Regions from separate parts of the Neomicrococcus aestuarii genome, predicted to be linked through region 3. Evidence: riboswitches for the same ligand, from Rfam matches in the RefSeq annotation. Region 3 holds a riboswitch; each other region holds the start of a gene.
What was found. A riboswitch is a leader RNA that binds a small molecule or an ion and turns the genes downstream of it on or off. The one in region 3 is predicted to bind S-adenosylmethionine.
Positions count from the first base shown of each region.

Region 1: it holds a riboswitch for S-adenosylmethionine, as region 3 does, so the genes downstream of both, HD598_RS04560 (acyl-CoA dehydrogenase family protein) here and acs (acetate--CoA ligase) in region 3, are expected to answer to the same signal.
Region 2: it holds a riboswitch for S-adenosylmethionine, as region 3 does, so the genes downstream of both, HD598_RS00985 (bifunctional o-acetylhomoserine/o-acetylserine sulfhydrylase) here and acs (acetate--CoA ligase) in region 3, are expected to answer to the same signal.
Region 4: it holds a riboswitch for S-adenosylmethionine, as region 3 does, so the genes downstream of both, HD598_RS01425 (hypothetical protein) here and acs (acetate--CoA ligase) in region 3, are expected to answer to the same signal.

Region 1 is NZ_JACHDR010000001.1:1,024,396-1,032,397, forward strand. Features, by position in the region: gene HD598_RS04555 (succinate dehydrogenase iron-sulfur subunit) at 1-762, shown strand, start outside; SAM riboswitch class I at 1,149-1,239, shown strand; gene HD598_RS04560 (acyl-CoA dehydrogenase family protein) at 1,331-2,560, shown strand; gene HD598_RS04565 (hypothetical protein) at 2,669-2,899, opposite strand; SAM riboswitch class I at 3,008-3,098, shown strand; gene HD598_RS04570 (substrate-binding domain-containing protein) at 3,185-4,228, shown strand; gene HD598_RS04575 (sugar ABC transporter ATP-binding protein) at 4,218-5,756, shown strand; gene HD598_RS04580 (ABC transporter permease) at 5,753-6,757, shown strand; gene HD598_RS04585 (ABC transporter permease) at 6,754-7,869, shown strand; gene HD598_RS04590 (LLM class flavin-dependent oxidoreductase) at 7,866-8,002, shown strand, end outside.
Region 2 is NZ_JACHDR010000001.1:220,484-228,485, reverse strand. Features, by position in the region: gene HD598_RS01010 (SGNH/GDSL hydrolase family protein) at 1-486, shown strand, start outside; gene HD598_RS01005 (SHOCT domain-containing protein) at 527-841, shown strand; gene HD598_RS01000 (hypothetical protein) at 984-1,124, shown strand; gene HD598_RS00995 (hypothetical protein) at 1,153-1,734, opposite strand; gene metX (homoserine O-acetyltransferase MetX) at 1,814-2,968, opposite strand; gene HD598_RS00985 (bifunctional o-acetylhomoserine/o-acetylserine sulfhydrylase) at 2,971-4,335, opposite strand; SAM riboswitch class IV at 4,378-4,492, opposite strand; gene HD598_RS00980 (VOC family protein) at 4,656-5,297, shown strand; gene HD598_RS00975 (glycosyltransferase family 2 protein) at 5,392-6,114, shown strand; gene HD598_RS00970 (CPBP family intramembrane glutamic endopeptidase) at 6,186-7,013, opposite strand; gene tpx (thiol peroxidase) at 7,040-7,537, opposite strand; gene HD598_RS00960 (isochorismatase family protein) at 7,594-8,002, shown strand, end outside.
Region 3 is NZ_JACHDR010000001.1:1,406,151-1,414,152, reverse strand. Features, by position in the region: gene HD598_RS06235 (hypothetical protein) at 1-1,010, opposite strand, end outside; gene acs (acetate--CoA ligase) at 1,686-3,674, opposite strand; SAM riboswitch class I at 3,668-3,755, opposite strand; gene HD598_RS06225 (MarR family winged helix-turn-helix transcriptional regulator) at 3,832-4,338, opposite strand; gene HD598_RS06220 (NADPH-dependent F420 reductase) at 4,389-5,123, shown strand; gene HD598_RS06215 (LLM class flavin-dependent oxidoreductase) at 5,226-6,269, shown strand; gene HD598_RS06210 (ABC transporter permease) at 6,314-7,153, opposite strand; gene HD598_RS06205 (aliphatic sulfonate ABC transporter substrate-binding protein) at 7,150-8,002, opposite strand, start outside.
Region 4 is NZ_JACHDR010000001.1:316,399-324,400, reverse strand. Features, by position in the region: gene nusA (transcription termination factor NusA) at 1-53, opposite strand, end outside; gene HD598_RS01445 (ribosome maturation factor RimP) at 43-630, opposite strand; gene HD598_RS01440 (hypothetical protein) at 764-1,963, shown strand; gene HD598_RS01435 (TSUP family transporter) at 2,068-2,877, opposite strand; gene HD598_RS01430 (proline--tRNA ligase) at 3,083-4,882, opposite strand; SAM riboswitch class IV at 5,131-5,244, shown strand; gene HD598_RS01425 (hypothetical protein) at 5,255-5,662, shown strand; gene HD598_RS01420 (HNH endonuclease signature motif containing protein) at 5,943-7,541, opposite strand; gene HD598_RS01415 (hypothetical protein) at 7,792-8,002, opposite strand, start outside.

The DNA of each region.
Region 1 (8,002 bases), 380 kb from region 3:
GAACCAGCATCCAAGATTGACCTCAAGACTGACGGCGGCAGCGGAGAGATCCCATCGTTCGACATCACCTTGAAGGTGCGTCGCTACGATCCAGAGTTCTCTGAAGAAGCAAAGTGGGACGAATATACGCTCACGATGTACGGCACGGACCGCGTGCTTGATGCTCTTCACAAGGTGAAGTGGGAGATCGACGGCTCGTTGTCCTTCCGCCGCTCTTGCGCTCACGGTGTGTGTGGCTCTGACGCCATGCGCATCAACGGCCGCAACCGCCTTGCGTGCAAGACCCTCCTCAAGGACTTGGACACCTCCAAGCCCATCACCGTTGAGCCCATCAAGGGCCTTCCGGTGGAGAAGGACCTCATCGTGGATATGGAACCTTTCTTCCAGTCCTACCGCGAGATCATGCCGTTCTTGATCACCAAGGGACACGAGCCTTCCAAGGAGCGCTACCAGTCCCCTGAGGATCGCGAGCGCTTCGATGACACCACCAAGTGCATCCTCTGCGCTGCGTGCACGTCTTCGTGCCCAGTGTTCTGGACCGATGGCCAGTACTTTGGCCCGGCAGCGATCGTGAACGCTCACCGCTTCATCTTCGACTCCCGTGACGAAGCCGGCGACATGCGTCTCGAAATCCTCAATGACAAGGAAGGTGTGTGGCGCTGCCGCACCACCTTTAACTGTACCGAGGCCTGCCCACGCGGCATCCAGGTCACCAAGGCCATCTCGGAAGTCAAGCAGGCTATCCTGGCTCGCCAGTTCTAATAGCTGCGCTTCACTAAGCACAGACAAAGCGCGTCACTCCTTCGGGGATGGCGCGCTTTGCGTTTCCCGCCGAGTTTACGTTTCCCACTCCCCCGAGTCCTCCAGCGTTCCCAACGCGACCCCCGCCATGTGAGGCCACTTCACTACAACGCCGCCCATGTGCGGCCAGTTCACGACGACGAAACTCGAAAAAGTTGTAGCAAAACGTGCTCGCATAGGAAGGAGGTTGATGAATTTTGGCCTCACATCGACGCTTGCATCATTCAAATCGGCGAATTTTGACGCTAAAAGATCACCAAATCAAGCATTACGACGAAATACCTCCCTTTACGTCATCTGCGTCACAATGAATCGCTATATGCTCCATTTTCCTGCTTTGATAGTCACACCCATCCAGAGCGGCTGAGAGATCTGGCTCGTTGACGCCGCAGCAAATTGACCTTCGGGTCATAGTGCTAACGCCAGAATCGATGGAACCTCGGGCGCTGGCAATGATTCATGCTTCGGCAGGCTCGGCGAGCAGTTCTCGGGATTCCTTCTGTTACTCATCAACGAAGGAGATCTACCAATGACCACCACGGCCATCCAAGCCCTACCGCGTGTCCCGTATCAGGGAAATGCATCCGCCGACGAGCTCGCGTACTGGAACGGCATTGCTCGCAATGTCGCCAACGAGCTTCAGAAGGATGTTCTGGAACGCGATCGCGCCAACCAGCAGCCACACAAAGAAGTCCAGCTCCTGAAGGACAGCGGTCTTCTCAACTTGTTGGTGCCAGCAGAATTCGGTGGCGCCGGCGGACACTGGGAAACGGCTTTCAACGCTGTCCGCATCATCTCTAGCGTCGACGGCTCCATCGGTCAGCTGCTTGCTTACCACTACATCAACCAGAGCGGCATCGCGTTCTACGCGCTTCCTGAAACGCAACCAGCGTGGTGGCAAGCAACGCTGAACGGTAACTGGCTCTGGGGCGACTCGGTCAACCCGGTTGACCCCGACCTCACGCTAACGGCAGATGGTGACGGCTACCGCCTGAACGGTTTCAAGCACTTCTCCACGGGTTCCGGCGTCGGCGATGTCATCGTCTTCAACGCGCTAGTCGCTGACGGAATCAACCAGGGCAAGATCATCGCGTTCGTTCTCGAGACCACGCGTGAAGGCCTCGAGTTGGTGGATGACTGGGACAACCTCGGCCAGCGCCTTACGGGTTCCGGAAGCGTTCGGAACACCAATGTTCGCATCAATCCCGTGGATGTTCTCGGCGAAGTCACCGACGAACCCATCTCCACCATCCTGACTCCTAGCATCCAGTTGGCGTTCTCCAACTTCTACCTTGGGTCTGCCGAAGGTGCCTTGACGCGTGGCCGCGAGATCCTTCTCGGCCGCAAGAACTCTTGGTTCCTCTCCGGTGTAGATACGTACGCGCAGGACAAGATTTTCCAGCGTACGCTCGGCGAATTGAAGGCGCGCACCGCCGCGGTTGCCGCACTTGCGGAAAAGCTGAATAAGAAATTCGACGACGTCGCAGCTCGCCAAGGTGCCCTCACTTCCGAAGAGCGCTGGGCTTACGCGAATGAGATCGCTGAGCTCAAGGTAGTTTCGACCGAAATCGGCATCGAGGTTTCCAACCGTATTTACGAGGTCACCGGCGCTAGCTCCACCAAGAACAGCGTTGGCCTTGACCTTTATTGGCGCAACGTACGCACGCACACGCTTCACGATCCCGTGGACTACAAGAAGATCGAGGTTGGTGCTTATTACCTCAACGGAGAAGTTCCGCCACTTTCCCTTTACACCTAAACCTTGATCGCCTTCATCTAGGCATCTAGGGAGAAAACGAAGGCGCCGGCTCGCAACCAAACTTTGGTCATGAGAGCCGGCGCTTTCCACGTCTCCAGATTCTTGAAGTCAGCGCGAATTCCTCCGCAGCACCATCGCCACAACAGCGATCACGGCAATCAATGCCACGACGGAAATCCCCATGACTAAGTTCCAACCTAAAAGTCCAGGCATACTCCCCCAAACTTTCACTCTGGCCACAGTCTTACGAAGGTTGAAAGGGACGTCAAGAGTTAGCCATTCGACGATACGAACGGAGATTGACGAGGCATCACCTTCCTGCGTAGAAGATTCAGGCAATGATCCTACACATTTTGTTTGCTAGTGAAATTATTTCGCACGAAACCCGAATATTCCCGAAGATGTAACATTCTTTGGATTGCTCTTCAGACTCTGATTGTCTATTAGCACCCATCCAGAGCGGCTGAGAGATCTGGCTCGTTGACGCCGCAGCAAATTGACCGAGGGGTCATAGTGCTAACGCCAGAATCGATGGAAACTCGGGCGCCCGCAACGCTGCTCATTTCTGATCAATCGTGCGCAATTCTCGAGATTCCTTCGGATCACAATGACGAAGGAGAACCCGTGATTAACGGACGCAAATTTGCTGCACTTTTTTCAGTGTCTGCGCTCGCGCTTGCAGTTGGAATTTCCGGCTGCTCGCTCAAAGAACCCGTGCAACCTGCTTCTGCACCCGTAGGCGCAGTGGCAGGAGCAGCAAGTGAAGTGGAACTAGCCGAAGTTCCATCCCTCGAGGGCAAGACCATTGGAATTGCGGCCAAAGACATCTTGCATGATTACAGTCGAGGCGTCTATCAGGAGCTAGAAGCACGTATTAAGGAACTCGGCGGTAAGGTCATCGCGACTCAGGCGGAAGCCAAGGATGACAAACATGTGGCGAATGTCGAGAATCTCATCACTCAAAAGCCAGATGCGATCGTAGTGATCCTAGGCGATGCTCAAACTCTGACACCTGCGTTAGCAAAGGTGGACGCCGCTGGAATTCCGCTTTTCACCATTGACTTTCAGACGCCTTACAGCAAGAACAACGTAACGAGCGATAACTGGAACATTGGCACCCATTTGGCTCGGACGCTAGCCGAAGATATCGGTGGAAATGGCGAGATTCTCGCGTTCAATGGGTTCCCAGGTGTCACGCCCTGCCGCATCAGATACGAGAGTCTGCTGTTAGTTCTCAAGGACTATCCAGAGATCAAGATCATCGAACCGGAACTTCAAGATAAATACGAAGACACCATCGAAGACGCAAAGAATCAGATCTCGGATCAGTTGCGCCGCCTGCCGGAAGGGTCCGTAGACGCCATCTGGTCCTGCTGGGATATGCCACTGATCGGTGCGGCGCAGGCCCTCGACACGGCGAACCGAGAGGAAATTGGCCTATACGGCGTGGACGCCGAACCTGGTGCCTTGGATCTCATCGCAGATCCGAATAGCGCATACCAGTTCACCGTCGGGCAGCCGACAGATGCCATTGCTGTCCGTTCTGCGGAAAATATCGCCCGCTTCCTCGGCGGAGAAGAAGACAAAGTTCGGAAAACCACCTACGTCGATCCCATCTTCATCGACAAGGAAAATGTTGCGAAGGTGCGTGCTGACCTTGGAATCTAACCTCGAGCCACTACTGTCCTTAAGCGGCATCACGAAAAGATTTGGCGCTGTAACGGTCCTTTCGGACGTGTCATTGGACCTCCACTCGGGAGAAGTCCTTGGTCTCGTTGGTGAGAACGGAGCGGGAAAGTCCACCCTCATCAAGGTCCTGACAGGACTGTATGCAGCTGACGAGGGGTCGATCCGCCTGAACAGCGAACTCGTAAGCATCAATCGCCCGGCTGACGCCGAGGCGCTGGGCATTGCTGTGATCCACCAAGAGCGACATTTTGCTCCTCAGCTTCGTGTCTACGAACAACTATTCTTGGGCCTCCCCCAACTGTCTGGAGCACTTAGCAATCTTCGAAAGGTTGCTCGCGAAGCATCGGTAAAGATCACTGAAGTCACGGGTCAGTCCCTTGACCCGCATGCACTCGTTTCGGAGCTCACGGTTGCACAACAACAGCTCATTCAAATAACAAGGGCAGTACTTTCCTCCCCGAAAGTTCTCATCCTGGATGAGCCCACAGCACCTCTGGCTTCTAAAGAGGTTAGCCAGCTCTTTGACGTAGTGCGTCGGCTCCAGGCTCAGGGTGTGGGAATCATTTTCGTCTCCCACTATCTGCAAGAGCTCGAAGAAATCACTGACCGAGTAACCGTTCTTAGAAACGGTCTCAAAGTTGCGGACGTACGCTTCCAAGACGGTGCAACCATTGCCCAGATTGTTGAGCTGATGGTCGGTCGACACGTCACAGAATTTGATCACGGTCGCATCCCACGAAAAGCCCAGTCAAACAGTGCCGTCTTGCGATTGTCCGGCTTAACTTCTTCAGGATCTTTGACTGATGTTTCTCTGACCGTCCACGCAGGCGAGATCGTAGGTGTAACGGGACTCGTCGGCTCAGGAATTGAAAATCTTGCGGATGCCGTCGTCGGAGCCAAATCACATACGGGTTCTGTCCACGTTCGTGAACACGAGGTGCAAAGCCCGGCAGAGTTTGTATCTTTCGGCGGCGGAATCGTCCCTTCTAACCGCCGCGCTAACGGCGCTTTCCAGAGGAGTACGGTACGTGAAAATCTGGTCGTCTCCAGCTTGAGTCGTTTGGGTAGGTTGTTCGGGCTTACAAACGTGGCGAAGGAACGGGCTGTTTCCCGTGCTCTTATCTCCCAGCTCGATGTACGTCCAACGGACCCCGAATATGTGGTTGGAAACCTCTCTGGTGGTAACCAGCAGAAGGTGGTGCTTGGTAAGTGGTTGGCAAGTGAAGCGAGTGTATTGGTCCTTGATCAGCCGACTTCCGGGGTTGATGTGGGAAGCCGCACTCAAATCTACGAACAACTAAACAGCCTCGTGGATTCCGGCGCCGGTGCACTTGTCGTCACCGTTGATCTGGAAGAACTAGTGGGCATCGCGGATCGTATCCTCGTCCTGTATCGCGGCCGCATCGTTGCCGAGCTCTCAGGACATGACGTAACGACGGATCAAATCTTAAGGTTGGCGTCCTCGGGCGACGCCAGCTCCAACGAACGAGTAAAGGAGTTGGCATGAGCGTCCTCACTGCATCCGCAACCACCAGTTCCACGACGTCCGCACCAGGAAAGACAAGTGGGAAGTTCTTCGGAAAGCTTGGGTACATCGCCCTTGCAGCTGTACTCGTCATTTTTACTCTTGGGTCCCCCTATTTCCTGACATACGGAAACATCATCACCATCCTCACGCAGGCGTCGGTTTTTGCTGTTGCCGGCGTGGGGTTGGCGATCGTCATCATTTGCGGCGGTGACGACGTCTTGAGCGGTGGTATCGATCTTTCAAGCGGAGCTGTGGCCGGTCTCTCTGGCGCCGTCACGGCTGTGTTGACCGTCAGCGGCGCCAATACTTTTCTTGCCATTCTTGGTGGATTCGGAACCGCCTTGGTGATCGGTTTGATCAACGGAGCCTCCGTGCTGCTTGGCCTCCGCCCACTTCTAGCAACACTCGCCACCATGGGTATAGCAACGTCTTTGGAATTGGTGGTCAGCAACAACATCAAAGTTGTCGCCGAAGGTTCACTATTTGTTGCCCTTCGTGAGGGAACTTTCTTGGGACTACCGCTGAGCGCCTGGACGCTTCTCCTCGTGGGAGCGGTTTCCTGGGCAATTTATAGCCGTAGCTCTTGGGGAATCAACAGTTACGCAGTGGGCCAAAACCCCACGGCTGCAACCGTCGCCGGAATTTCCGTCAATAAATACCGCTTCTCCAGTTACCTCATTAGTTCATTATTGGCCGGCGTCGCAGGTGTTCTCCTGATTTCGCGACTATCCGCGGCTGTTCCAGGTATTGGCGGTCAGATTCTCCTGGACATCATTCTGGTGAGCTACATGTCCATCATTTTCTCGAATCGTCTGCTCGTTAGTGTTCCCGGGACCGTTCTAGCCGCAATTTTCGTTGCCGCGCTAAGCAACGGACTCACACTGATAGGCGTGGAGAGCCAGTGGGTTGGTGCCGCTAAGGGTCTCTTGATCCTTGTTGTGCTCGCCTCAGTAACTTTGAAGGGGCGATCCGCCAAGTGAGTATTGACCAGAAAATCGAAGAGTCCATGCCTCGTTCGTCAGCCGAAATAGCTGAAGTACCGAGCGCTTCGGCCAGTTCCAGTGTGAAGGCGCGCCCGCGGATCACGGCTCAAACGCTGACACGAGCAATCGCTCCGGTCACGCTTGGTGTCATTCTCTTCGCCTTCAGCGTTATGACCCCCACGTTTCTCACTAGCGGAAACTTGGTCTCTGTCATCAGCCAGATGGCGTTACTAGCCCTTGTAGCAACGGGACTCACGATCGTGATTCGTGCTGGCGGTATCGATCTCTCCATCGGAGTAGCTTTGGATCTTGGGGCGCTTGCTTCCGCAGCATTGATCTACGACGGTTACCGGGCGTGGGTTGCCGTGGTCGGCGGCTTGCTGGCCGCACTCATTGTGGGACTCATCAACGCAGGACTCGTTGTCCTTTTGAGAATCCCCCCGTTCCTCGCCACCTTGAGCATTTGGTTCGTCGGTACGAGCGTTCAACAGCTGTTCACGAGCGGCGGAGCCCCGATCTATTTATCTGCACCACGCGTTCCCGAAGGATTCGCAGTCATTGGTCGGGGATATTGGCTAGAGATAGATGCAGCTGTCATCAACTTTTTAGTTGTCGCAGTAGTCGTAGGGCTTCTCTTGGGAGTTACACGATTTGGACGCCGGCTTACTCACACAGGCGAACAGCCAGGCGCAGCACTATTGAGCGGACTCAAAACCAAGCGCCTCATTGCCAGCAGCTATGTGCTCTGCTCACTAATTGCTGGATTTGCCGGTGTGATTCTTGCATCGCGCACAAACAGCTTTGTTCCGGGCAGCGGCCAGGCTTACCTCATGGATGCGATTGGAGCCGTCTGCATCGGGGCAACTCTTAGCCGATTCGGACGCGTCAGTGTCCCAGGAACCCTTGTCGGCGTTCTCATTTTCGCTCTATTGAGCAATGGAATGAACCTCATTGGTTTGTCCTTCTTCTGGCAGGGACTTGGCCGCGGCATCGTCTTGCTGGCGATCCTCGTGATTGCAGCACTTCTTGCCAAGCAGGAAGGACGAACGTTCGAACTCACTCGGTGGATTACCACTAAGAAAACTAGCCCCGAAGGAGCTTCTTCATGAGCAAGCGCATCAGCCTTAACGCCTTTGATATGACCTGCGTTTCCCACCAAAGTCCCGGGCTCTGGCGACACCCGGACAATCGAGCGGATGAGTACAACACCATCGAGTATTGGACAGACCTCGCAAAGATCCT
Region 2 (8,002 bases), 1.2 Mb from region 3:
ATCTTGGGAACCTCCGGCGCCACCATTGTGGTGTTCACCGGCCCCGATATTGGAAATACCCCCGTGCTGGGATCTGTGCGCGGTCGCGTGGCGATCTACAACGAGAATCTGCGCGCAGTAGCCCAGCGTCACGACGCCATCGTGGCCGACATGTGGGCTCTTCGCGACCTGCAGCAGCCAGAGATGTGGGCCGAGGATCGGCTGCACTTCTCCGCCGTGGGCCACCACACCATCGCCGCGATGGTCCTTGATTCTTTGGGCGTGGAGCATACGCTCAAGCCGTTTGAGGCTAAGCCCGCTGTTGCTAAGAGCTGGCGGACGGCTCGCACGGAGGATCTGGTCTGGGCGCGCACGCACTTGGTTCCGTGGGTGGTTCGCCGTATTCGTCACCAGTCCAGCGGTGACGGCATCACGGCGAAGCGCCCTGCCGCCAGCCCGGTTTTCGGTGGCGCTATGCCTCCGGGCCACGCTATTTCCGACAGCTAGTCGGCATCCCTTCAGCCCCCTACAACACAAAGGAATTCTCATGTTTGGAGCAGACAGCTTTGGACCCCCAGCCTGGTTTCCTCTGATTTTTGGGCTGGTGAGCTTACTGGTTGTTGCTGCCTTCATCTTTGTGATTGTGGTGATGGTCCGCAACGCCTCCGCCGCCCGGCGCCAGGGCTACGATCCCGTCACAATGCAGACTGACATTGCGGGGCAGTTCGGCAACAACCTGCGCAATAGTGCGCCAAAGTCCGCTCAGGAGCGGCTTGCGGAGTTGGATGCCTTGCGTGATTCTCAAGCGATTTCGGCTGCGGAGTACGACGACGCTCGCTCGCGTATTCTGCGCGATCTCTAGTTCCACACGGGGTTGCGTCGGTTCCCTAGTTTCGGCACGATTTCTTTTATCCCTCGGATATAGATTTAGCCCTCCACTACGTCTATAGTGGATTTAGAGGAGCCCCGATTGGGTCTTCGAACACCCTGCTTGAGGAACCACCATGTTTAGCATTGAGCCCATTATTTGGGTCCTAGGGATCATCACCGTTATTGCCGTTGTCATCGTCGCCACCGCAACCATCCTGATTGTTTCGCTTGTCCGGAATTACCAATCAACCGCATCTAACCCGTATAAGTTTTAGGCGTCTAAACCAGATTTTCGCGCGGAGATTAGTCCTCCTGCGCAGATTCTGCCGTGACCACCCAGCGGCCTTCATAATCGGCCTCGGAGACAACGCCTCCGGATTCCACCGTCATCAGCATCAAGGTTTGTGATTCCGGCGCGCTCATCTCCGCGCTTGCTTCGGGAACCGTCAAGACGCCTTCATTCTCGACCGGCTCACTCGACGTGACAGTGAATTCTTGTTGCTCATCCCCGTCGAAGTACGTGATGGAATCGCCCTGAACTAAGCGAAAAATAGCGCTGAAGTCCTTTGTGGATAGGACTCCGTCATCGCCTGGCTCGCTCACGTGCGCAGCGACAAACAGGCGCTTCTGATCGTCACCAAGATCCACCAAGGCAGCGGTGCCTTCGGGCACGTCAAGACGGTCTCCGGTTGCAACACCTTGCTCGACCAGCTGAACGGCAGTAAGAACTGCTCCTGCATGAGTCACCACCAGCGACTGGTCCACGGATACATCCGGTGTGGACGCGCTCGGCTGAGGCGTGCTTGGCGCTTGGGAGACCGAGCTTCCGCCTGCCGAACCCGGGCCGACGGAGACAGAGCCTTGATCACTAGCGCAACCGGACATCAGCACCGCGGTAACTGTTGCTGTTATAAATCCAGAGGCACGTAATAACCCGCCGCGTCCCTCGTTTGAAGAATCTTCGTCAGTTGCCCTGCGGCGCCTTGCTGGCGCTGAAAACCTGTTCATTGAGCACCGGCCCGAGTTGATGGATATCCGTTAAGAACCCATCATGCCCGATTGGGGAGTCAATAATAAATACTCCATCGCCGTGTGAAACGTGGTTAACGATTTCATCCGATTGAGCCGGCCAGTAGAGCCGATCCGAGTTCACAGCAGCCACCATAAAGTGAACGTTATCGGCGCTAGTCAGGGCCGCTTCGACCCCGCCGCGCGAGCGTCCAACGTCATGACTCATGAGCGCTTCCGTCAATACCACATACGAGTTTGCGTCGAAGCGATCCACTAACTTGTTGGCCTGGTGGTCCAGGTAGCTTTCCACGGCGTAACGACCCCGCGTGTGCGCGAGGGTTTCGCCGTCGAACGGGTTTTCCTCATGCTGGTTCTGACGGCTAAAGCGCGCCTCAAGCTCCATCTCCGAACGGTACGTCACGTGCGCAATCCGCCGGGCAATGCCGAGACCCGCGGAAGGCGAGCTGGCGGCGTCGTAATAATCCCCGGAACGGTACTGCGGATCCAAACGAATCGCGGCCGTCTGAGCCTGAGCGAAAGCGATCTGCTCGGCGGTGGACTTCGCGCATGCCGCAACGACGACGCAGTGGTTTACTTTTTCCGGCGCCGTGACAGCCCATTCAAGAGCTCGCGCGCCACCCATCGAACCACCCAGAACAGCGTGGAACCTGGTGATTCCCAGCTTCTCGGCCAAACGCAGCTCGAGATTCACTGAGTCGCGAATGGTGGTGAAGGGGAAGCGACTCCCCCACGGTCGACCGTCCGGAGCGATCGAGGCCGGACCGGTGGATCCGTAGCAAGAACCGATCATGTTGGGAGCCACCACAAAGTAATGGTCGGTATCAACAATCCCGCCAGGGCCTACGAGCTGATCCCACCATCCGGGTTCAGCCGACTCGCCGCGTGCAACGTGGGTGTCACCCGTGAGCGCGTGAAGCAACAGCACCGCATTGGACGCGTCCGCATTCAGCGTTCCCCACGTCTCGAACGCAAGCTTGACGTTCGGCAGGTAACCACCGGTTTCGAAGGTGTAATCCCCCACCTCGACGAATTGGAGGTGACCGTCGGGGGTGGGCTGCTCTTGCGAGTCGATCTCTCTAATCGTCAAGGTCACGCGCTCTCCCCTGCAACCACTGGGCCTGTCTGAATCCCCTGATCGCGACCCTTCAGGACGCGCTCGAAGCCGAGCTTGAGGTCATTGATGATGTCAGTGATGTTCTCGATTCCCACTGACAAGCGAACCAATCCCGGGTGCACGCCAGCCTGTAGCTGCTCTTCCTCGGTGAGCTGGGAGTGCGTGGTGGAAGCGGGGTGAACCACGAGCGATCGAACGTCGCCGAGGTTCGCCACGTGGGAGTGCAGTTCCAGCGAATCAACGAAGAGCTGGCCTGCGTCCTTGCCACCCTTGATGTTGAACGCCACGATGGCGCCCGAGCCCTTCGGCGCATACTTCTTTCCAAGCTCGTGCCACGGGCTCGAGGGTAGACCTACGTACTGGACGCTTTCTACCTGTTCGTGGCTTTCAAGGAATTCTGCGACCTGCTGCGCGTTCGAAACGTGGCGTTCCATGCGCAGGCTCAGCGTTTCCAAGCCCTGCTCAATGATGAAGGCGTTGAAAGGGCTCAGCGAGGAGCCGAGGTCACGCAGCAACTGGACGCGTGCCTTCAGGATGTAAGCGAGATTGGCGCCAAGGGCACCGTTGACGCCCAAGTCTCTCGCGAAAACCAAGCCGTTGTAGGACTCGTCAGGGGTGTTGAATCCCGGATACTTCTCTGGATCCTTGCCGAAATCGAAGTTGCCGGAGTCCACAATGACGCCACCAATAACGGTTCCGTGCCCACCCAAGTACTTGGTTGCACTGTGCACCACAATGTCCGCGCCGTGCTCGATAGGACGGATGAGGAATGGTGTGGCCAGCGTGTTGTCAACGATCAGCGGGACGCCAGCTTCGTGAGCAACGTCAGCGACCTTCTGGATGTCCAGAACATCCTGGCGAGGGTTGGAGACGGTCTCGGCGAAGAAGGCCTTGGTGTTGGGCTTGACGGCTTGCTTCCACGATTCGATGTCATCCGGGTTCTCAACGAAGGTGACCTCGATGCCAAGCTTCTTGAGCGAATGCTTGAAGAGGTTCTGCGTTCCACCGTAGAGAGACGGGCTCGCAACGAGGTGATCGCCAACTTCAGCCAAGTTCAGGATGGAGAAGGTTGTGGCTGCTTGACCGGACGCCAGCAAGAGCGCGCCGACTCCACCTTCAAGGGCTGCGATGCGCTGCTCCACCACGTCCTGCGTGGGATTGCCAATGCGCGTGTAGATAGGTCCAAGATCCTGCAGTGCAAACCGGGCGGCCGCCGTTGAGGCGCTCGGAAACTGAAAGGACGTGGAAAGGTAAATAGGGAGCGCGCGAGCACCCGTGCTGGGATCGGGCGTCTGACCTGCGTGAATCTGAAGCGTTTCGAAGTTCCATTGCTGGGACATGTCCATCTCCTCAAAAATCTGAGGGTGCTCCCATGAATGGTTGCACCGCGTTTGTCCTGCACACTTCGTGCAGGGCCTGGTCTTCACCCGGGGCACCCCACCGCGGTTGGAGGGTTGCCGGCCAGCAAGCCGGGGCTATCTGCTGGCACTCATGACCTAGTTCATTTTCACTGGTGGATCGAGGCTTTTCAAGCCAGAGCCAATATTGCTTCATACTGCTCAACGAATTTTGGGCCTCCAATCTTTCGTCACTTCACATCACGATGTAACTTAGGCCACCCTAATTCGTGCCTCAATTCTGTAAGTGCCAAGATGGAGCAATGAGACTTGATCACGTTTCCTATGCATGTGGCCCTGACGGACTTGAGAAGACCGCCAACCGGATTTCCGAGGCGCTAGGACTCGAGTTCGTCAAAGGCGGTGTTCACCCGCGATTCGGCACGCGCAATGTGATCTTCCCGTTGAAGAACAGCCAGTACCTCGAAGTCGTTGAGGTCTTGGACCACCCGTCTTCTTTGAAGGCGCCTTTCGGTCAGGCCGTTCGCGCTCGCTCCGAAATGGGCGGCGGATGGATGAGCTGGGTCATCGCCGTCGATGATTTGGCACCTTTCGAGGAACGCCTCGGCCGCGGCTCCGTCCCCGGCAACCGTCGCTTCCCTGACGGCCGTGAACTCTTGTGGCAGCAGATCGGCATCAATGACGTGATCGCTGATCCGCAGGTTCCTTACCTTCTCCGTTGGGACGAAAGCACCAAGGAGCTGCACCCGTCTGGGGCGCTCGAAGCCGTGGGCAGCATCGACCGCATCACCATTGCAGGCTCCGCTTCGCGCGTACGCGAATGGCTTGATTTGCCGGCCGACGATGTGGTGGAAGAAGTCACCGTGGAGTTTGTGGCGCCTTCCGGCGCTCCGGGCATTCTGTCCGTGGAGTTTGAGACGCCTAAGGGTACGGTCACGCTTTAGTGGGCCACGGTCCCAAGTACTTCACGATGTCATTTGTGGGACGGTTTTCTGTCACAAAAGCTCTTCCTGAAGTATCCATAAATAGAATCCAAATGTGAATAATAGCGTGGGCTTAGAAGTCTTTTCTGTCATTATCCCGACTTTGCAACGCTCTGGAGATCTGCGCGCGATAGTGAATCAGTGCGCTAAGCATCCACTAGTTCTTGAGATTCTAGTTATTAACAACTCATCGACGCCATTGTTCTGGGAGTCGCCCAAAGTACGCGTCTTACAACAGGACGAGAACATTTTCGTGAACCCCGCCTGGAACTTGGGCGCAAGAGAAGCGCAAGGAAAGTACCTTGCTATTGTCAACGACGATGTTCGCTTTGATGACGAAATTTTCGACTACTGCGCCAAGATCTTAGACAGAGGCCTATATGGGATGATCGGAATCGACGGTTCCATCATCAATCAGAAGTCGACGGCTAAGATAACGCACCGTTTGGCGACGTATGAGCATGTGGCGATTGGTTTTGGCACATTCATGGCAATGCGACGAAATGCATACGTTCCCGTTCCTGACCCCATGAAGATTTGGGGCGGCGACGATTGGCTATTCCTCTCCCAAAGTCGTCCCAACGCAGTTCTTCGAAATACCAAATTCGAGACAGATATGAGCATTACAAGCGGTTCACCCGAATTCCAACGGATGCGGATGGAAGAACTTCGAATTACCAATCATCATCTAGGATCAATCGTCGGCAAGAAATGGTGGCACCGCCCGACGCGGATCGTAGGATCTCTTCGCAGATTTAGGGCTAGCTTGGGCAAATAGCCAGTTAGGGTGGGCCGTCTTTGTCCCACGGAGCCATCACCGAACAATCACATACCCCGCGAGACCCAGGTCTACGTCCCAAACCCGATCGCCGGGCCAAGCAGTGCGAAGCCGACGAACCCGACGGCATCGAGCAAGAAGTGCGCATAGACGAGCGGCATCACGCGGCGGTACTTCAGGTAGAACGCGCCAAACACCAGCCCCATCGCGAAGTTGCCAACGAACGGCCCTATCCCTTGGTATAGGTGGTAGGAACCGCGAACCAGCGCGCTCACCAGAATGACGGCTACGGGCCCCCACGCCAAACGGCGCAGCCGGTCAAAGAACCAGCCAACAATCACCACTTCTTCAAGTACCGCATGACGACCAGCGGAGAGCAAGAGAACCGGAACGGTCCACCAATACTCGTCCAAAGCAGAAGGGACAATCGCGGTGGTAACACCCAATGCCCGTCCGGCGGCATAGACGCCAAGAGTTCCCAACCCCATCGTCAGAAATAACAAGAAGCCCCACAACAAGTCAAGCTTCCAGTGTGCAAAATCGAACCCCAGCAAGCGGAACGGCGACACTCTCAGGGACATAAACAGCAAGAACAGCACCAGCACCACAGGCACCAGGGTGAAGAAGATATCTAAGATCTGGTAGGTCAGATCAAAGATCTCGCGGCTGTTCAAAGAATTATTCAGCGACGTGGTCTGAGAGCCCAACGGCGCCCGTGTGGCTTTATCAAGAAGATTCACGACGGCATACACGCCGGATTTGCCCAGCGAGAGCGCCAGGACAATCAGAATTTCCCAGATCAGTACTCGCCTTAGCAGTGCCCGCGAAGAACCCTCCGAGGAGGGCCCTGCAAGAGACGACAAACCCCACACATCCTCGGAAGAAACACGTGGATGCATGGGGTCAGTCAAACGCAACGCAGGACTTAGCTCAGAGCTGCGAGGGCGGCGTCGTAATCAGGTTCTGAGGAAATCTGGGGAACCAGCTCAGAGTGAATGACCTTGCCGTCTTCATCAAGGACCACGACGGAGCGGGACAAGAGTCCCTCCATTGCGGTGTCCACGAGCGTCACACCGAAGTCTTCACCGAACGACGAGCGGAACGAGGACGTAGGCACAACGTTCTCAATACCTTCAGCACCACAGAAGCGGCCCAAAGCGAAGGGAAGGTCTTCGGAGACGGTGACCACGGTGGTGTTCTCGAGGCCAGCGGCGATCTCGTTGAACTTACGCACCGAGGCGGCGCAGACGCCGGTGTCGATGGACGGGAAGATGTTGAGAACCACGCGCTTGCCGCGGAGGTCTTCGGAGGAGATGGTGCCGAGGTCGGCGCCGGTTAGTTCAAAGGTGGGTGAGTTCTCGCCAACGGTAGGGAGGTCGCCAACGGTGTTTGCGGGTGTTCCGCGGAATTTAACTGTAGCCATACCTCTTTACTACCACGACTCCTGACGTGCGCGCTGAGAAGTGGCAGGATGATGAAATGACGGCAACTAAGGCACTTGTGATTGTGGATGTCCAGAATGACTTCGTCGAAGGCGGCGCGTTGGGCGTAACCGGTGGAAATGCGGCAGCGGGTGGGATCGCCGATTTCCTAGCGAACCGTGCTGACGAGTACGCGGTGATCGCTACCAGTCAGGACTGGCATATTGAGCCCGGGGAGCATTTCACGCGCTGGCCGGTGCATTGCGTTGCGGGTACTCCCGGCGCCGAATTGGTAGAACCATTGAAGAAGGCGCTGCGGCTTATGGAGGTGCCTTTGCGCCATTTTCACAAGGGTCAGTACGACGACGGCTACTCGGCTATGTGGGCCGTTCCCGCTGGTACGGAGCCCGGTAATCCGCTGACGCTAGCGGTGGTGCTCGCCGATTTTGGGGTGACCGAGATTGACG
Region 3 (8,002 bases):
AACGTAGCTGGATTCATCAGTTCATTCCAACCCCACCTGCACATCCCCAGACCCATCGAGCGAATTGAATCCTCGCGTTGCTTCTCTTCGTAGACAACCTGACCGGCATCCTTGCCGGAGACGGTCTTGGATCTCGTGTACTTCTGGGCGCCATCAAACTCGCCCACGATCTGGGCGTTTCTCCATAGATAGTCCGGCCTTGCGATGCGGCCATTAGGCAACTGGAACGATTGTTGAAGTTCGGGCTCCTCAAAGCCCAGCCGATACATCAACGCGCGGCTCATTGATTCGCCGACGGATTCAGACTCGGTGCGCGAGAATTTGGCCGCAATTTGAATCCTTGAGCGGCGACGATTGTCGGGAAGGCTTAAGGCAAGCTCTTCCAATTTCTGATGGGTCCAATGATGCCCGTGTGCTTGTCCGCGCCTGAGCAAGTATTCGAATGCAACTACTCGATCCTCGAATGACAGCTCATGGAAGCTACGAGTGAGTGCAATGTCCAGTGGTTCCGCAAGCAAGGGAAATTCCCAAGATCCAAACGTCAAAGATCTAGGCGCGTTAGGCGTCAACAGTTGGCCACGAATGAGTGGGGGTTTGGGGAGCACGTGAGATCCATTGCTGGTGGAGCGCTTGTTATACCGAGCGATTGCGTCCTGCTCATTTCCATAGCAGCTCACCTGTTTGCGTTTCCTGACGGCATTCACGGAGTTCACGCCAACATTTACGAGATTGCTGACGGGTGAGTCGAATTGGATGAGTGGGACCCCATAAAGAGACAACGCGGAGAGGCCAACCAGAACTGATCTCTTTCCTGTAAGTCCGAAGGCGCCGATAAAACTCCTGCGACGATCAGCGAAAGAGAGTCCAAGCCATTGATCGGTGTCGAGATAGACAGATGGTTGAATTCTGACTACGTGGCCTGCTTTATATAACCGAGACAGTCGGCTCCGTTCGCCATCTGGTGCTCGGTCTAGCCGTGGGGTGAAGTAGAGAAACTCAGAGAAGTCCATGGCTCAATCGTTGGCCAGAAACAAGCTACAACTTCCCTCGAGGGTTGCAATTGTGGACTACTTCGAACTGACGGATGACAAGAGCGAACTGTGGGTGATCCAACCGTAGCTGGAGTTGAGTGATCGTAGGTTCAGAGACTACGATCACTCAACTCCAGCTACGTGTCATCTCGATCGACTCTTGTCACCGCAATATTCCCTACGGATTCCAGCGGTGAAACTAGGGATCCGGCGCGCCGGACTCAACAATAGCTACGCTCCGAAAGCGCTTCCGGCTGAGCTAGGCGATGAGGCGCAACTATCGCTACGAACGGATGGGTGGCGAGGGGTGTGCCGGAGGGTAAGCCGCAACTATCGCTACTTATGAGTGGATGGTTCAATCGGCGTTGACAACCGCCACGCAACTATCGCTACGTGCTGATGGATAGTCTGGGCCCCGCCGGATGTCAACCCACAACAATCGCTACGAGCAGCTGGCGCGAAAGGGCGGAGACGTCCCGTGTGTGGACAAAACGCGACAACGCGGCCACGAAATGAGGCGGAAGCACCCCAAACCGTGGCCGCGTCACAGCGAAACGGCGCCGGAAGTCGCCGTTTCGGCGATGGAAATGGCAGAAGCCTGACTTTTGCAGCTAAGTTTCGACGTGAGAAGCGGCGAAGCGGCGATAGAAGCGGCTAGACGCCCGCGCGCTCGCGGCAGATCACGTTGATCTCAGGGATGCACGGCTCGTTTTGCAACGAGGTGGTGTCACCGAGTTGCGATCCTTCGAAGAGCTGCGTCAGCAGACGGCGCATGATCTTGCCGGAGCGCGTTTTAGGCACGTCCGGCACAAACACGATGTCTCGCGGCTTCGCGATCGGACCAATCTCGTGGGAGACGTGGGCCAGCAACGCGGCCACCACTTCAGGCGCCTCCGTGCCGATAATCGACTTGTCATGCGGCACCACAAACGCGGTGGCGGCGTGACCGGTCTTCGCATCAAACGTTGGGCACACGCCAGCTTCAATCACGGCCGGGTGTGACACCAGTGCGGACTCGATCTCGATGGTCGAAAGGCGGTGCCCGGAAATGTTGATGACATCGTCCAAACGTCCGAGGATCCAGATGTCGCCGTCGTCGTCAAAGCGCGCTCCGTCGCCGGCGAGGAACCAGCCTTGAGCGGCGTACTTCTCCCAGTAGGAGCTGTAGTAGCGGCGCGGGTTTCCCCAGACAGTTCGGGCCATCGCGGGTCCGGTCTTGTTGACCACGATGTGGCCTTGGATGTTTGCGGGGACGGTGGCGGCGTCGTCGTCCACGATGTCCACGGCGAGTCCGGGGAGTGCACGCGTGGCGCAGCCGGGCTTAAACGTGGTGTCCGTGGGGCGAGGGGACAGGACGGTGGCGCCGGTTTCGGACTGCCACCAGGTGTCCACCATCGGCACGCCTTCGGGGGTATCGCGGCCTACGTTCTTCCGCAGCCACGTCCACGCTTCCGGGTTCACGGCTTCGCCCACGGTGCCGCAGAGGCGGATGGTGGAGAGGTCGTACTCAGCGGGGACGCCTTCGGGGAACCAGCCCATGAGCGAGCGCACCAGGGTGGGTGCGGTGTAATACGTGGTGACGCCGTAGCGCTGGATGACCTCGAAGTGGCGGCCGGGGTGTGGTGCGTTTGGGACGCCTTCGTAGATCACTTGGCTCACGCCGTTGGAGAGCGGTCCGTAGATTTCGTAGGTGTGCGCGGTGACCCAGGCGAGGTCGGCGGTGCACCAGTGCACGTCGGTTTCGCTCGCGCCGAAGAGGAAGCGGTGGGACCAGTTGGCTTGCGCGAGGTACCCGCCGGTGGTGTGCACGAGGCCCTTCGGCTGCCCGGTGGTGCCGGACGTGTACATGATGAAGAGGGGATTTTCGGCGTCGAAAGCGGGTGCCTCGTGGTTTTTCGGTTGACGTACGACGACGTCATCCCACCAAATATCGCGGCCTTCAGTCCACGGGATCTCGTCTCCCGTTCGCTTAATAACAAGCACGTGCTCGATGTTGTTCTCGCCGGAAACGGCCTCGTCAGCGTTCGACTTCACGGCTACGGACTTGCCGCGGCGGAATTGGCCGTCGGTGGTGACGAGGAGCTTGGCTCCGGTGTCCTCCACGCGGAAGCGAAGCGCTTCGGCGGAGAAGCCACCGAACACGAGCGAGTGGATGGCGCCGATGCGAGCGCACGCGAGCGTGATGACAATGGTTTCGACAAGCACTGGAAGGTAAATGACCACGCGGTCGCCGTGCTTGATGCCGAGTTCTTCGAGCGCGTTGGCGGCCTGGGAGACTTCCTCGGTGAGGTCCTTGTAGGTCACTGCGCGGCGGTCGCCGGGCTCGCCTTCAAAGTAGAGCGCCACTTTGTCACCATTACCGGCGGCCACGTGACGGTCAGCGCAGTTCACGGCGGCGTTGAGCTTCCCGCCTTCGTACCAGCGCAGCTCGGGGCCACGCTCGTTCTCGACGTCAACGGGGGTGGAGGTGTGGGTGGTGTGGAACGGCTCGGACCATTCCAGGGCGCGGGCTGCTTCGGCCCAAAACTCGAGCCGCTCTTCTTCAGTCGCGAATTGGCCGAACTCAGCGTCTCGGGTGAGCTGCGCCGTCGTAGTGGAAACCGGGGTGCTGGAAACTGCAGAGGTCACAAATAATCCTTCCATCGGTCCTGGCTGTAGCACGAACTCACATGAGTGTTGCTGCGGCGTCGCGGAGCCAGGTCTCTCAGCCGCTCTAGATGGGTACTCATCTACTGAACGCTATGAAGGGTGCCGAACGCAAAGTGAGTTACGCCGTATGAGGCGCGGCCCTAAAAAACTTTTAAGAGAGGTTGTTGATGGCCTTGCACGGATCGGCGCCAGGCTCAGCGCGGTGCACTTCGCCCGCAAGGTCCGCGGTCTGTTCGCGAAAGAGGTGTGCGGTGTGGGTGGGAAGCCCGTCGAGGAGCGCGGCTTCAGCGTCCGCGACGCGCTGTTCGTAGTGGGCGAGGATTTCGCGGCCCTTTTGAGTGGGCTCAATTTTGCGGGCTCGACGGTCCGACGGCGCGGGCACGCGTTCCACAACACCGGCGGAAACGAGGTTGTCCAGCAGGTAAGTGAGGACAGTGCGGTCGATGGCAAGGTGGGCGCCCAGAGCTTGCTGGTTAGGTGGGTTCCGGTGAACGACCGTGGAGAGGACCTGGTAGCCGCGGATGCCTTCGGGCATTCCATCGGTGGCCTCTTCGAAACGCGATTGGTAGGCGCGCAAAATGGTGGCCAAGTGCCAGCCGAGATCGCCCGGCACGGCGATGGCTGGACTCCTCAAGGCTGTCTGTTGGCTCTCGCTCATGCGCTCATTCTAGTCGAAGTGTGCATTTGTAAATATATTCTGTCAGCAATATGATCTGTGGACAAGCATATTTCTGCTGGCTGTTGGAACATGATGCCGCGGCCGGCGCTCAGAGGAGTCATGAGATGGAAGCTGAACGGTTGAAGACCGTCGGAATTCTTGGCGCTGGACGAGTAGGAGCAGCGGTTGCCCGCCAAGCTCTTGCTGCGGGATACCGCGTGAGAATGGCTACCGCGAAAGCGCCCCACGAGCTTGCGCTCGCATTGCAATTGGTGGCCCCAGAGGCCGAGGCCGTGACACCTCGAGAGGCTGTTGCTACCGATCTGGTAGTGCTCGCTATTCCGCTGCACAGGTACGCAACGCTCAGCCCCGAGCTCTTTGACGGGAAGATCGTCATTGACGCCATGAACTACTGGCACCCCACGGATGGCGCGGTTCTTGACCTGGATTCCGACCACCGCAGCAGCAGTGAAATTGTGCAGGATCATCTCTACGGTGCGCACGTGGTGAAGACTCTCAATCACATTGCTTTCCGGGATGTTGAGGCGCATGCTCGCCGAGCAGGTTCGCCGGGTCGCCGTGCTTTAGCGCTCGCAGGAGACCACGACGAAGCCAAACGCATCGCCGGCACTTTCATTCACCATCTTGGGTACGACCCCGTGGACGCCGGGCCGCTCTCGGCCGGACGGGTTTTGGAACCCGGGACTGAGATCTTCAACGGCGTGCATACGGCCGGCGAATTGCGCAAGCTTATTGAGTGCGCGCGGATTGTTGCTCACGCGTAAATTTCACAACGCGTTTGGGCGACTAAGCGCTGGACTTTGAACGCATACAACCCGCGAAAATACTGACGAACGATCTTACAAAGGAACGGGGCACGCACGCTCATGGAAATCGGCGCCTACAGCTTCGGCGATGCTCAGCGGAACCCGGATGGCTCCCTGCGCTCCACCACCGAGGCCATCCAAAACCTCTTCGCGGCCATCGTCCACGCGGACAAGGTGGGGCTGGACTACTTCGGCATCGGTGAGCACCACACCACCACCATGCCGGCGTCCTCGCCAGGCGCCTTGATTGCGGCCGCTGCTGCAGCCACGAGCCAGATCAAACTGGGAAGCGCCGCGAGCATTATCGGCACCGATGACCCGGTTCGTGTATTCCAGCAGTTCGCCACCGCGGACGCTATTTCCGGCGGCGGACGCATTGAGATCACCGCCGGGCGCGGGTCCTCCGTGGAGACCTTCCCCCTCTTTGGCTACGAGATGTCTGACTACGATCAGCTTTACGCCGAGAAGCTTGACCTACTCATGAACATCAACGCGAGCACCACCGAAGAAATCACGTGGTCAGGAACCGTGCGATCCGCCCTCGATCAGCTCGCCGTGGTGCCCCGACCGGTCAAAGGTTCGATGCCCATCTGGTTGGCAACCGGCGGAAACCCGGGCTCCTCCGCACGTGCCGGTCAGTTGGGGCTGCCGATCTCCTACGGGATCATCGGCGGAGCGCCGCATCGTTTCGCTCCGCTAGCGCAGTTATACCGTGCATCTGCCGAGCAAGCAGGTCATTCCGCTGACTCCACGAAGGTCTCTGTTGCGGCCATGGGCTTGATTGCACCCACCAAGAAGGAAGCCATGGAGCGCTTCTACCCAGGCTGGTACAACCTGAACGTGGAGATGGGCCGGCTTCGCGGCTGGCGTGCCCCGGACAAGCGAGATTTCGTGGCGCAGGCCGAAGCCCCCGGCGCCTTCTACGTGGGTGATCCGGACGAGATCGCCGAGCGCATTGTTCACTTGCACGGCTATATGGGACACATGCGTCACTTCTTGCAGATGGACCTTGGGGGTCTTCCACAGGAGTACCTGATCGAATCCATCACGCTGCTGGCCACCGAGGTCAAGCCGCGCGTGGATCGGTTGCTCGCCGCGAAGTAGTTGACGCGGGCACGGAGTCTAGCCCCGGCCCGCGTCCGAAACAGTTACGCCCAGCGCTGCACAGCCTTACGCTCCACGAGCCCCAGGAGCGCATCGGTGATCTTGCCGATGACCGCGAGCAGCACGATCGCTAGCAGCAACCGGTCCGTGCGACCGTTGTTCTGCGAGTCGGTAAGCAAGAAGCCCAAGCCCATCGAAGAAGCGATGAGTTCGGCCGCCACCAAGAACAGCCACGCTTGAGCCAGCGCCAAACGCAGTCCGGAGAACACGGCTGGCACGACGGCAGGAAGCTGAATGGTGGTTAGGAGCTTGACGCCCTTGAGCCCAAAGGCGCGCCCGGCCTCAACGAGGTTCTTGTCCACGTGCTTCAGTGCGGAGTACACGGTGGTGAAAACGGGGAAGAACGCACCGATGGCAATCAGCGTGACCTTCGAGTTCTCGCCGATCTTGAGCCACAGGATCAGCAGTGGGACCCACGCGAGGGACGGCACAGCGCGGAACGCGCCGATCGTCGCGGACAGCATCGCGTCAGCTACCTTGGACAGGCCCAGCAGGGAACCCAGCAAGAGTCCCAAGAAACCACCGATGGCGAAGCCCAAGAACACGCGCTGCGTGGAGATGGCAATGTGCCCCCACAGCTCGCCGCGTTGCGCCAGGTCAACACCGGCTTCCAAAACAGACCACGGTGATGGCAGCTGGACGGGTGAGAAAACACCCAGCGCCGTCGTAAAGTGCCACAGCACCAAAATGGCAAGCGGCACGATTGCCCCCAACGCAATCCGCTTGCCGACGGAACCGCCGCCTACCCGCGAGCGGGAAGCAACGGTGTCAGTGGGGGTCCCGCCCGTGGTGTCCACAGCGTCGTCGTGCACGCCTACGCTCATGCCTTCACCGTCGATGGGTCGGCATTCTTAGCGAAGGTGTCATCAAAAATGGAGGCGAGGGCTGCGTCCACGGTGGCCTGATCCTTGACGTCGCCGGACTGAACGAAGATCGGGCCGACCTTCTCCAGCACCACGCGCTGCTTCTCGCCCGGTACAGGATCGACGTCCAAGTTGCTGCGCTCGGTGATGACCTTGGTGGCCACGGCGTCTTCCAGACCGGCGACCTTCGCGAGGATCGTGGCGGTCTCTTCGAGGTTTTCAAGAGCCCATTCGCGGGCGTACTCGTAGGAGTCCACGACGGCCTGAGCGACCTCGGGCTTCTCAGAGATGAAGGACTCGGTGGCGTTCAAGAAGCCGTAAGTGTTGAAGTCAACGTTGCGGTAGATAAGCTTCGCGCCAGCCTGCTCGGCACCGGCCATGATCGGATCGAGGCCGCTCCATGCATCCACGGAACCGTTCTCGAGGGCTGCACGGCCGTCGGCGTGCTGCAAGTTCTGGACCGTCACGTCAGATGCTTTGAGGTCGTTAGCCTCGAGCGCCTGCAACAAGAAGAAGTACGGGTCCGTACCCTTCGTGGCGGCAACGTTCTTGCCCTTGAGCTCGGCGACAGATTTGATGGTGGAGTCCTTCGCGACTGCGAGGGCCGCCCATTCAGGCTGCGAGTACAAGAGGATGTTCTTGATGGGGGAGCCGTTCGAGCGAGCCAAGAGGGCGGCGGATCCGGCGGTGGATCCCACGTCGATGGCGCCGGCGCGCAACGCTTCGTTGGCCTTGTTGGAACCGGCGGACTGCACCCAGTTCACGGTGTAGCCCTGCTCCTTGAGCGTTGCTTCCAACCAGCCCTTTTCC
Region 4 (8,002 bases), 1.1 Mb from region 3:
GGAATGTCGCGATCGCGCTCCAACTCGCGCAATGCTGCCATATCAATGTCCATTGCTGTCCTCCTCAGGATTGAGCGCGTCGAAGTCTTCCTCGTCCAGCGCCTCTAGGTCTTCGTCACTCACTTTATCCGCAGCGGAGAAATCTACTTCTACGTTTCCGCGGCGAATTTGGGAAAATTCGATGTCCTGCGGTTCCCCGCGCTTGGACTTCATGCCCTTCTTAGGGGCTTCGATGACTGGCACCAGCGTGATGCCGCCTTCGCGAGCGTCAATCAGCTCGCCCGTCACGTTCTCTTGGCCCATGACGTTCACGCGGACGGTGCGTCCCACGTTCCGGCGCCAGTGGCGCGGTTCGGTCAGTGGTCGGCTGACACCTGGGGTGGAAACTTCGAGCTCGTAGGGGCTCTGGTCCAGCGCGGGATCGGCGTCGAGGGCCGTGGAGATTGCTTGGGATACGTCGGAGATTTCGTCCAACGTGACTGATGCGGTGCCCTCTTCGTAGTCGACAAGCACCTGCACAATGCGGTCCTTGCCCTGTCCTTTTACATCGACAGCTTCAAGGAAGAGGCCAGCTGCTGTGACGGTCGGGCGAAGATACTCCGCGATGCGTTCTGATTCCGTCTGACTCATTCCGGCCTCCCGCTATGTTGTTATGAAAATTCTAGGCACATTCTCTACTTTAGGAGTGCCTCATTGGAGCAGTTCAGCATACCTGACTTCGGGTTGAGCGGAAAATCAGGGTTCGTCTGTCAGAATCGAAGGGATGAGCACTCCCCCGCGCCCCGATCACAGTCCTCGCCTTGCGCAGACCACGCGAGGCGCCCGGTTGCGCAGAACTATCGTGGTGTGCCTGGCTGCGGTTGCGGTGGGGGTTTCTGTTCCTTTGGTGTACGACGCCGCAGCTCAAGCCCGTGCCTCTGCGGAAAGTGCCGCTCTGGCTGCGCAAGAGACGGGGCCGGCTGATTCCAGCCCTGACTCTTTTGTGCCGCAGTTGCTCTCGTCTATTGATGCACTCAAATCGTCCGGTTCTGTCACGAGCGCCGAGGCTCTTAGCCGCCTCGATAGTTTGCGGGCGACCATCGGAGACTCGGCGGGGTTGTTGCTGAACGATGATCGGCTTCGCGAGCTTCAGGATTCTGAAAACGCGGTCGCGTCTGCGAGTGGTTCGCCGTCGGATAGCCAAAATTCCAACGCTGATACATCGAGTGCCGTGGCATCGGGCGCCGGGATTTCCGGCAATGAAAACACTGGCACCGGGACTTCAAACGCCGATCCGTTGGCTCTCCGTGTGCTTCTTGCACAATCGTCCCAGTACGCCATGCGGGAGTCTCTGACCGCAGAGCCGGAGCGTGCACTCTCCCTTGCGAGGCTTGCCCAGGATCTTCGATTTAAGGCACGCAATCTGGGTGATGATCCGTCGATCGGCGGCTCACCTGCAGCGGATCAAAAGGCGCTCTTCAAGGACCCACTTACCGAATACACTGCGGATGATTTCACCCCAGCCACCATTCGAACAACGGTGGCTACACTTCCAACCGGTTCATTGTCGTTGCCGTCGTCTTTGTCCTCGTCGCTGCGGTCGACGTTGAACATCGCACCGGAATGCTCGGCTTCTGCAGCCGCGGATATCGCCTACCGACTCGAGTACGCCTACAGTGTCGCCGCCGCCAATGCTCAGGGCAGCACGCGCGAGTTGTTGGAGTCGCGGACCGAACCGTTGACCTTGTTGGGCCACCGTTTGGAAGAGCACAACGCTGACTCGTGCGCTCCTGTCCGACAAGGTGGCTACGTCTTGCCGGACAACTTTACGGAGCAATCGGGCGCAACCATTGATGCGGGTCTCCTGGAGCTCTCAGAGGCCCTCGTTGATCTTTCGAGCGGACAGTCGGCAGGTTCTGAAGGTCGCGATCAGCTGTTGGCTTTAGCGTTGCGAGTGCAGTTCATGGCAGAAGGCGCCCGCTAGGCGCTCGTACCGAACACTCGAACTGAGCACTCGTACTGAGCACTCGTCGTAGGTGCTCACTGTAGACGCTCATACTGAGGTCTCGCACTAAATTCTCGTACCACTCACCATGCGGCCACGACGTCCCAGCCGAGTCGAACGATCAGCACCGACACCACCACCAGAAAAATCACGCGAACGAACTTGGCGCCCTTTGAGATCGCCATGCGGGCGCCGATATAGCCACCGATCATGTTGCTGACGCCAAGGATCAACCCCAGTCCCCACAGCAAGTGCCCACTTGGCAGGAAAAACATCAGCGCGCCCGCATTCGTCGCGAGGTTGACGATCTTCGCTTTGGCCGATGCCGCCAGAAATGAATAACCCAAGAACATCACCATCGCGATGATCAGGAAGGATCCCGTTCCCGGCCCCAGCACGCCGTCGTAAAAGCCGACCGATAGCCCAATCAAGCATGCAATCGTGAGGTGCGTCGCGCCGTCGTACCGTAATTCCGTCAGAGTTCCCGCAGTGGGTTTGAGTGCTGTGAAAAGCAGTACCGCGATCAACGCGAGCACGATCACGGGCTTGATGATTTCGGCCGGAATAATGGTTGCGACGATCGCCCCTGCGAAGGATCCGATCAGCGCGATGCCAGCCATCGGGAGGGCGGTTCTGAGGTCCGGATGCGCACGGCGGTAGTACGTGATGGCCGAGGTGGTGGTTCCGAAGATCGAGCCCATTTTGTTGGTCGCGAGCGCTTGAACTGGGGTGATTCCCGGAATCAGCAACATGATGGGAAGTTGGATCAGGCCGCCACCACCCACGACCGCATCAATCCAACCTGCCGCGAGTCCGGCGATGATCACCATAAGCACCGTCGAAAGTTGGATATCTTCCAAGCCAGAGCCCGGCAGGGTTGTCAACCACTCCATCAGCAGGTCCCAGCTTTCTCGCGTCACGTCACTCGGTCATGTTTCGCAGCCATATTTCCTAGTCACACCGGCGTACGTCTCCGTTGCACTTCTCGTCGATCGCACGGCCTTACGTACGTCTTCGTCAAACACTGGCGGCCACGACCAAGGTTCAAAAACTTACCCTGGTCGCGGCCGCCATGTTCATTACTGTTTGCTTGATTTTCTACTTGACTAGTTTGGTTAGGTAGTCAGCGATCTTCTCAAGCTCAACGTTTTGAGCTTCACCGGTTGCGCGGTCCTTCACTTCCACCACGCCGTCAGCCAAACCGCGGCCGACCACCACGATGGTGGGGACACCGATGAGTTCTGCGTCGGAGAACTTCACGCCTGCGGAAACCTTGGGACGATCGTCGTAGATGACGTCCAGTCCGCGTGCTTCCAAGTCCGCGACAAGGTTGTCAGCTGCTGCGAATAGTTCCTCGCCCTTACCGGTGACGACGAGGTGCACATCTGCGGGTGCAACAGCTCGCGGCCACACGATGCCCTTGTCGTCGTGGCTGGCTTCGACGATCGCAGCTACGGCACGCGTAACACCGATGCCGTAAGAGCCCATCGTGACCGTGGTGAGCTTGCCGTTCTGGTCCAGAACCTGTAGGCCAAGTGCCTTCGCGTACTTCTGACCGAGCTGGAAGATGTGTCCCATTTCCATGCCGCGCGCCAATTCGAGTGGGCCGGATCCGTCTGGAGCCAAGTCGCCTTCGCGAACTTCGGAGGCTTCGACGATGCCGTCCCACGTGAAGTCGCGACCAGCGACCAAACCGAAGACGTGCTTGTCTTTCTCGTTGGCGCCCGTGATCCATTCGGTTCCAGGAACCACGCGAGGATCGACGAGGTAATGCAGGCCCGTCTTGGATCCTTCTGCACCCAACAGCACGTTGTCCGTGCCGAGAGCTGGGCCAAGGTAGCCCTTGACGATCAGCGGCTGAGTCTTGAGGTCCTCATCTGTGGCTTGCTCAACGGAAACTTCGCCGCCGATGCCCAGGATGCCGCCGATGGTTGCTTCCATGCGCTTGGTGTCTACGTTGCGGTCGCCTGGCAAGCCCACAACCACAAGACGACGTTCGCCTTCTGGTGTGACCACGGCGAGGACGACGTTCTTCAACGTGTCCGCGCCAACCCACGGGCGATCTTCGCGCGGCTTGATCTCGTTCGAGGCGTTGACGAGCGTCTCGATGGTGGGGGTGTTCGGGGTGTCGTGTACTTCGAACGCAGGCGCGTTCGTGTAGTCGATAGATTCGGGCACCACGGTGGTCACGGCTTCAACGTTCGCGGCGTAGCCGCCGGCCGAACGAACGTAGGTGTCTTCGCCGGCCGCGGATGGGTGCAAGAACTCTTCAGATTTGGATCCGCCCATGGCGCCCGCGGTCGCCTTTACAACCACGATTTCAAGGCCGAGGCGCTCGAAAATCGTCAGGTAGGCGGCACGGTGCGCGTTGTATGCGGCTTCCAAACCTTCGTCGTCGATCGTGAAGGAGTATGAGTCCTTCATGATGAATTCGCGACCGCGCAGGAGCCCAGCACGCGGACGTGCTTCGTCGCGGTACTTGGTCTGGATCTGGTACAGGTACACAGGGAGGTCCTTGTACGAGCTGTACAGGTCCTTCACCAAGAGGGTGAACATTTCCTCGTGCGTTGGTGCAAGAAGGTAGTCCGCTTCTTTGCGGTCCTTGAGGCGGAAAATGCCGTCGCCGTATTCGGTCCAACGGTTCGTGGCTTCGTAAGGTTCCTTCGGCAGCAAGGCTGGGAAGTGCACTTCCTGAGCACCGATCGCGTTCATTTCGTCGCGAACGATGTTTTCAACCTTCCCAAGAACCTTCAGTCCGAGCGGTAGCCAAGAGTAGATGCCCGGGGCAGCGCGGCGAATGTAGCCAGCGCGCACGAGGAGCTTGTGGCTCGCTACTTCGGCGTCAACAGGATCATCACGCAGAGTGCGCAAGAAAAGCGAGGAAAGGCGTAGTGCCACGATGAGTTAGTCCATTCTGCGATGCGTCCATCGCGTCAAATGTGTAATGCGCGTCTTGCGAGAGCTCAACGGTAGTTGAAGTCCTCGCGACACACGCAACGCAATGAGAACTACTTTAATGCAGTTTCGGCGATAGACCGCCATAAGCAGCACTACGCTCCAAACACATCGAAGCATCTAGCCTCAACTTTTCAGCATTTACAGGCTCAGATTCTAAGTGTCGTGATGCTCAGCTAGATTCTTTGACGGATCAAGAAGTCCGACCTCACGCCCTCCGGCTGGTCGGCTGGCAACCGCGCAACGCGCACGGTGCCCCCGGAGGAAGATCTGCTCGCGGCAAGTTGCCGTGGGAAGAGCGAAAGGAAACCTGATTTGTCTCAGAACACCGCTACCCTCGGCCGTGTCTACATGGTCGAAAACGCCATCGGTCAGCCTGCTGCCGTCGTGAAGTTGGACGAACATACTTGCTGGTACTACCGACCAGGGCACAAAGTTCATCCGATCCAGGTCCGACTGGCTATGTCGGAGCCCATCATCGGGACCGTCACCGACATCGAGATTCTCAACGAGAACTCCTTCGAATGCTCCGTCAATGGTGAGCGCATCGCCTGGTTCAACCACAACGCGCAAGCTATCCCTGTTGATCAGACGGCCGTGCTGCGTGGTCACTCTGTCATCCAGTTCTTGGACGAGTCAGGCAGCTCATCCTTGATTACGTACGCAAAAGCCGAAGACTGGCGAGTCTGTCTGACTGACCCAGAATTTCTCACCAATTCTTAGGCGTCGGTAAGCAGTTCCCGTCGTCTGGTCCGGCGTTGTTGCTTAACGCCGGACCGTTTCTATGTGGTTGTCAGGGCACGCCCGTCGTGCTCACCAGTGGTGTCTAGTGGCGTGACGGGGTGTCACGATCAGGCTGACCCAAACCTCGGATCACCTGAAGCTTTTCGAAACGGACTCGAACCAATCCCACGAACCAACCAGGAAGCATCGGGCGCCCCTTAAGACACTTCCGTAGTGTGGGCACGCGCGCTTCATCAAGGCGCGGGCGTCTTGGCTGGTGTTAGGGTGTGAGGCCGTGGCGGAAGTAGTGGTTTCGTAAAGGGATCTGGTTGGGGTCGACGGCTTTCGGTGGAACCCAGTACGGGACCCCGGAACTAACGTTGATTCGCCAGTCGGTTTCGTGCACGAGTTGATGATGGTAATGACACACCAGTGCCCCGTTATCAATCGTGGTCGGACCGCCTTGGGACCATTCCTTCACATGATGGGCTTCGCACCCATCCGCCGGAACCGTGCACCCCGGGGCAGTGCAACCGAGATCTCTCGTATACAAGATTTTGCGTTGTTCTTGAGTGAACAACCGTTGCGGCTCCCCCACATCCAACACCCTGCCCTCACCATTCAACACAACCGGCAGGATCTGCGCATCACACGCAATCTTACGGATCATGCCCGGATCTACCGGGCCTAGCTGGGCTGAATGCGATAAATACTTCTCATCAGCTGCCACCCGACCCTGCAACGTTTCCAAGTCGATCGCGACCATTACTTGGGGTCGTAACCCACCGTTGACTGGTAGCTTCTTAGACTCCAACCCAGCCCGCACACTACGCACCAAACCGTCGGCAAGCTTTTGCGCGCGAGTGCGCGAATCCTTCAACACCTCCGGCACCTCATGAACGTCACCATTCACATCAAGGCACGACCCCGTGCTCCCCGAGGTGGTGGCATTCGGGGTTATGGCGTTACCCGCTTCATCCGTGGTGCCCTTGGCGCCGCCAGAGGTGCTGGCATCAGTGCCGGTGGTGGTTTTGACGCGGGGGTTGGCTTCGAAGGTGGAACCGGCTGCGATGACGGCCCATTGTTCGTCGTCGAAATAGAACTCCCCATGATTCAAACCGTATTTGCGTCCGAGTAGGTGCAAGCCTTGGAACTGACGCTTGAGCTCATCAGTCGCGGTGACATTGTTGGTGTTGAGTCGGTTCAACCAGTTCTTCGCCACTGTGGACACTAACGGGCATCCTCCGGTGCGGTTAGCCCCCACCAGGGCGGCTTCCATCCCCTCACGCGTCGCATCAGCATCCACGCCTTCGGTAGCACTGGCGATGGTTTCGGCTTTACTGATCTCCCGAACCATGGTGGTTGCAGCAAGCAGGGACATGTTCCCGTTCATGAACACATCAGCCACCAGTGGGAGTTTCGCGCCCAGGGATTCCCCGTACTCGTCGAGTCGGTCTCGTAACCCCTCTGCCACGCTGAGGCGGCGCCGGATCTCGGCTTTAGATACCCCCAAATGGGCGGCGAGCTCTTCTTCCGGGTTCTTAGACCGCAACCGGTTCCCGGAACCCGTAGCAGCTTCCCGGGACGCAATATCAACAAACTGTTCCGCCGCATGGACCTGGCCGCGGGCGATCTGGTGGGATAGTTGTTCGATCAGTCCCGCGCATTCTTTCCACGCACCCCGAGACATCGACGCACCCATCAACGAATCCATCGCCGACGAAACAGCCTCGTGGATCAGCCGAAACCGGTCAACCCCACCCCCAGCAGGCAGAGCAGCACGAGGTATAGCAGCACCGCTCGCGGCAAGCGGAGAAGCACCAGTTGGTGCGGTGTCGGTAGTTGGGTGAGTGGGTTGGATTTCTAGTGCGGTAGTCATGCGTTCAGGCCCCCAGCCTTCGAACTTTCGAACACTTTTATTCTACCGAAGAAACATTCGAAACACCACCCCCGCAACACCCCTGTGCACAACAATCACCTGTGCGTGAAACACACCAGAAAACCCCGCAAACGAACGCCAGAAAACAAATACGACGCCGCACCCCACCTCCCATAACTACCCCACGAAAACCGGGGGCAAGAAACAGAAAGCGAGCTACGACGTCGTACTAAATGTTGTAAGTGAAGCGCTACTTCAGCTCAGCAACCGCTGCGTTCACCAGCTTCTCGAGCTTCGCAACACCTTCGGCCGCGGTATCACCGGTGGTCGTGGCAGAAATCGCGACATTACCCTTGACCGCCTGGGCAATGTAGGTGCTGACCTTCTGGTCCATGATCGCAATGTCTTGCTGCAACGCGGTGGCAGAATCGGCATCCGTGCTGATATCCAGAGACTTCACG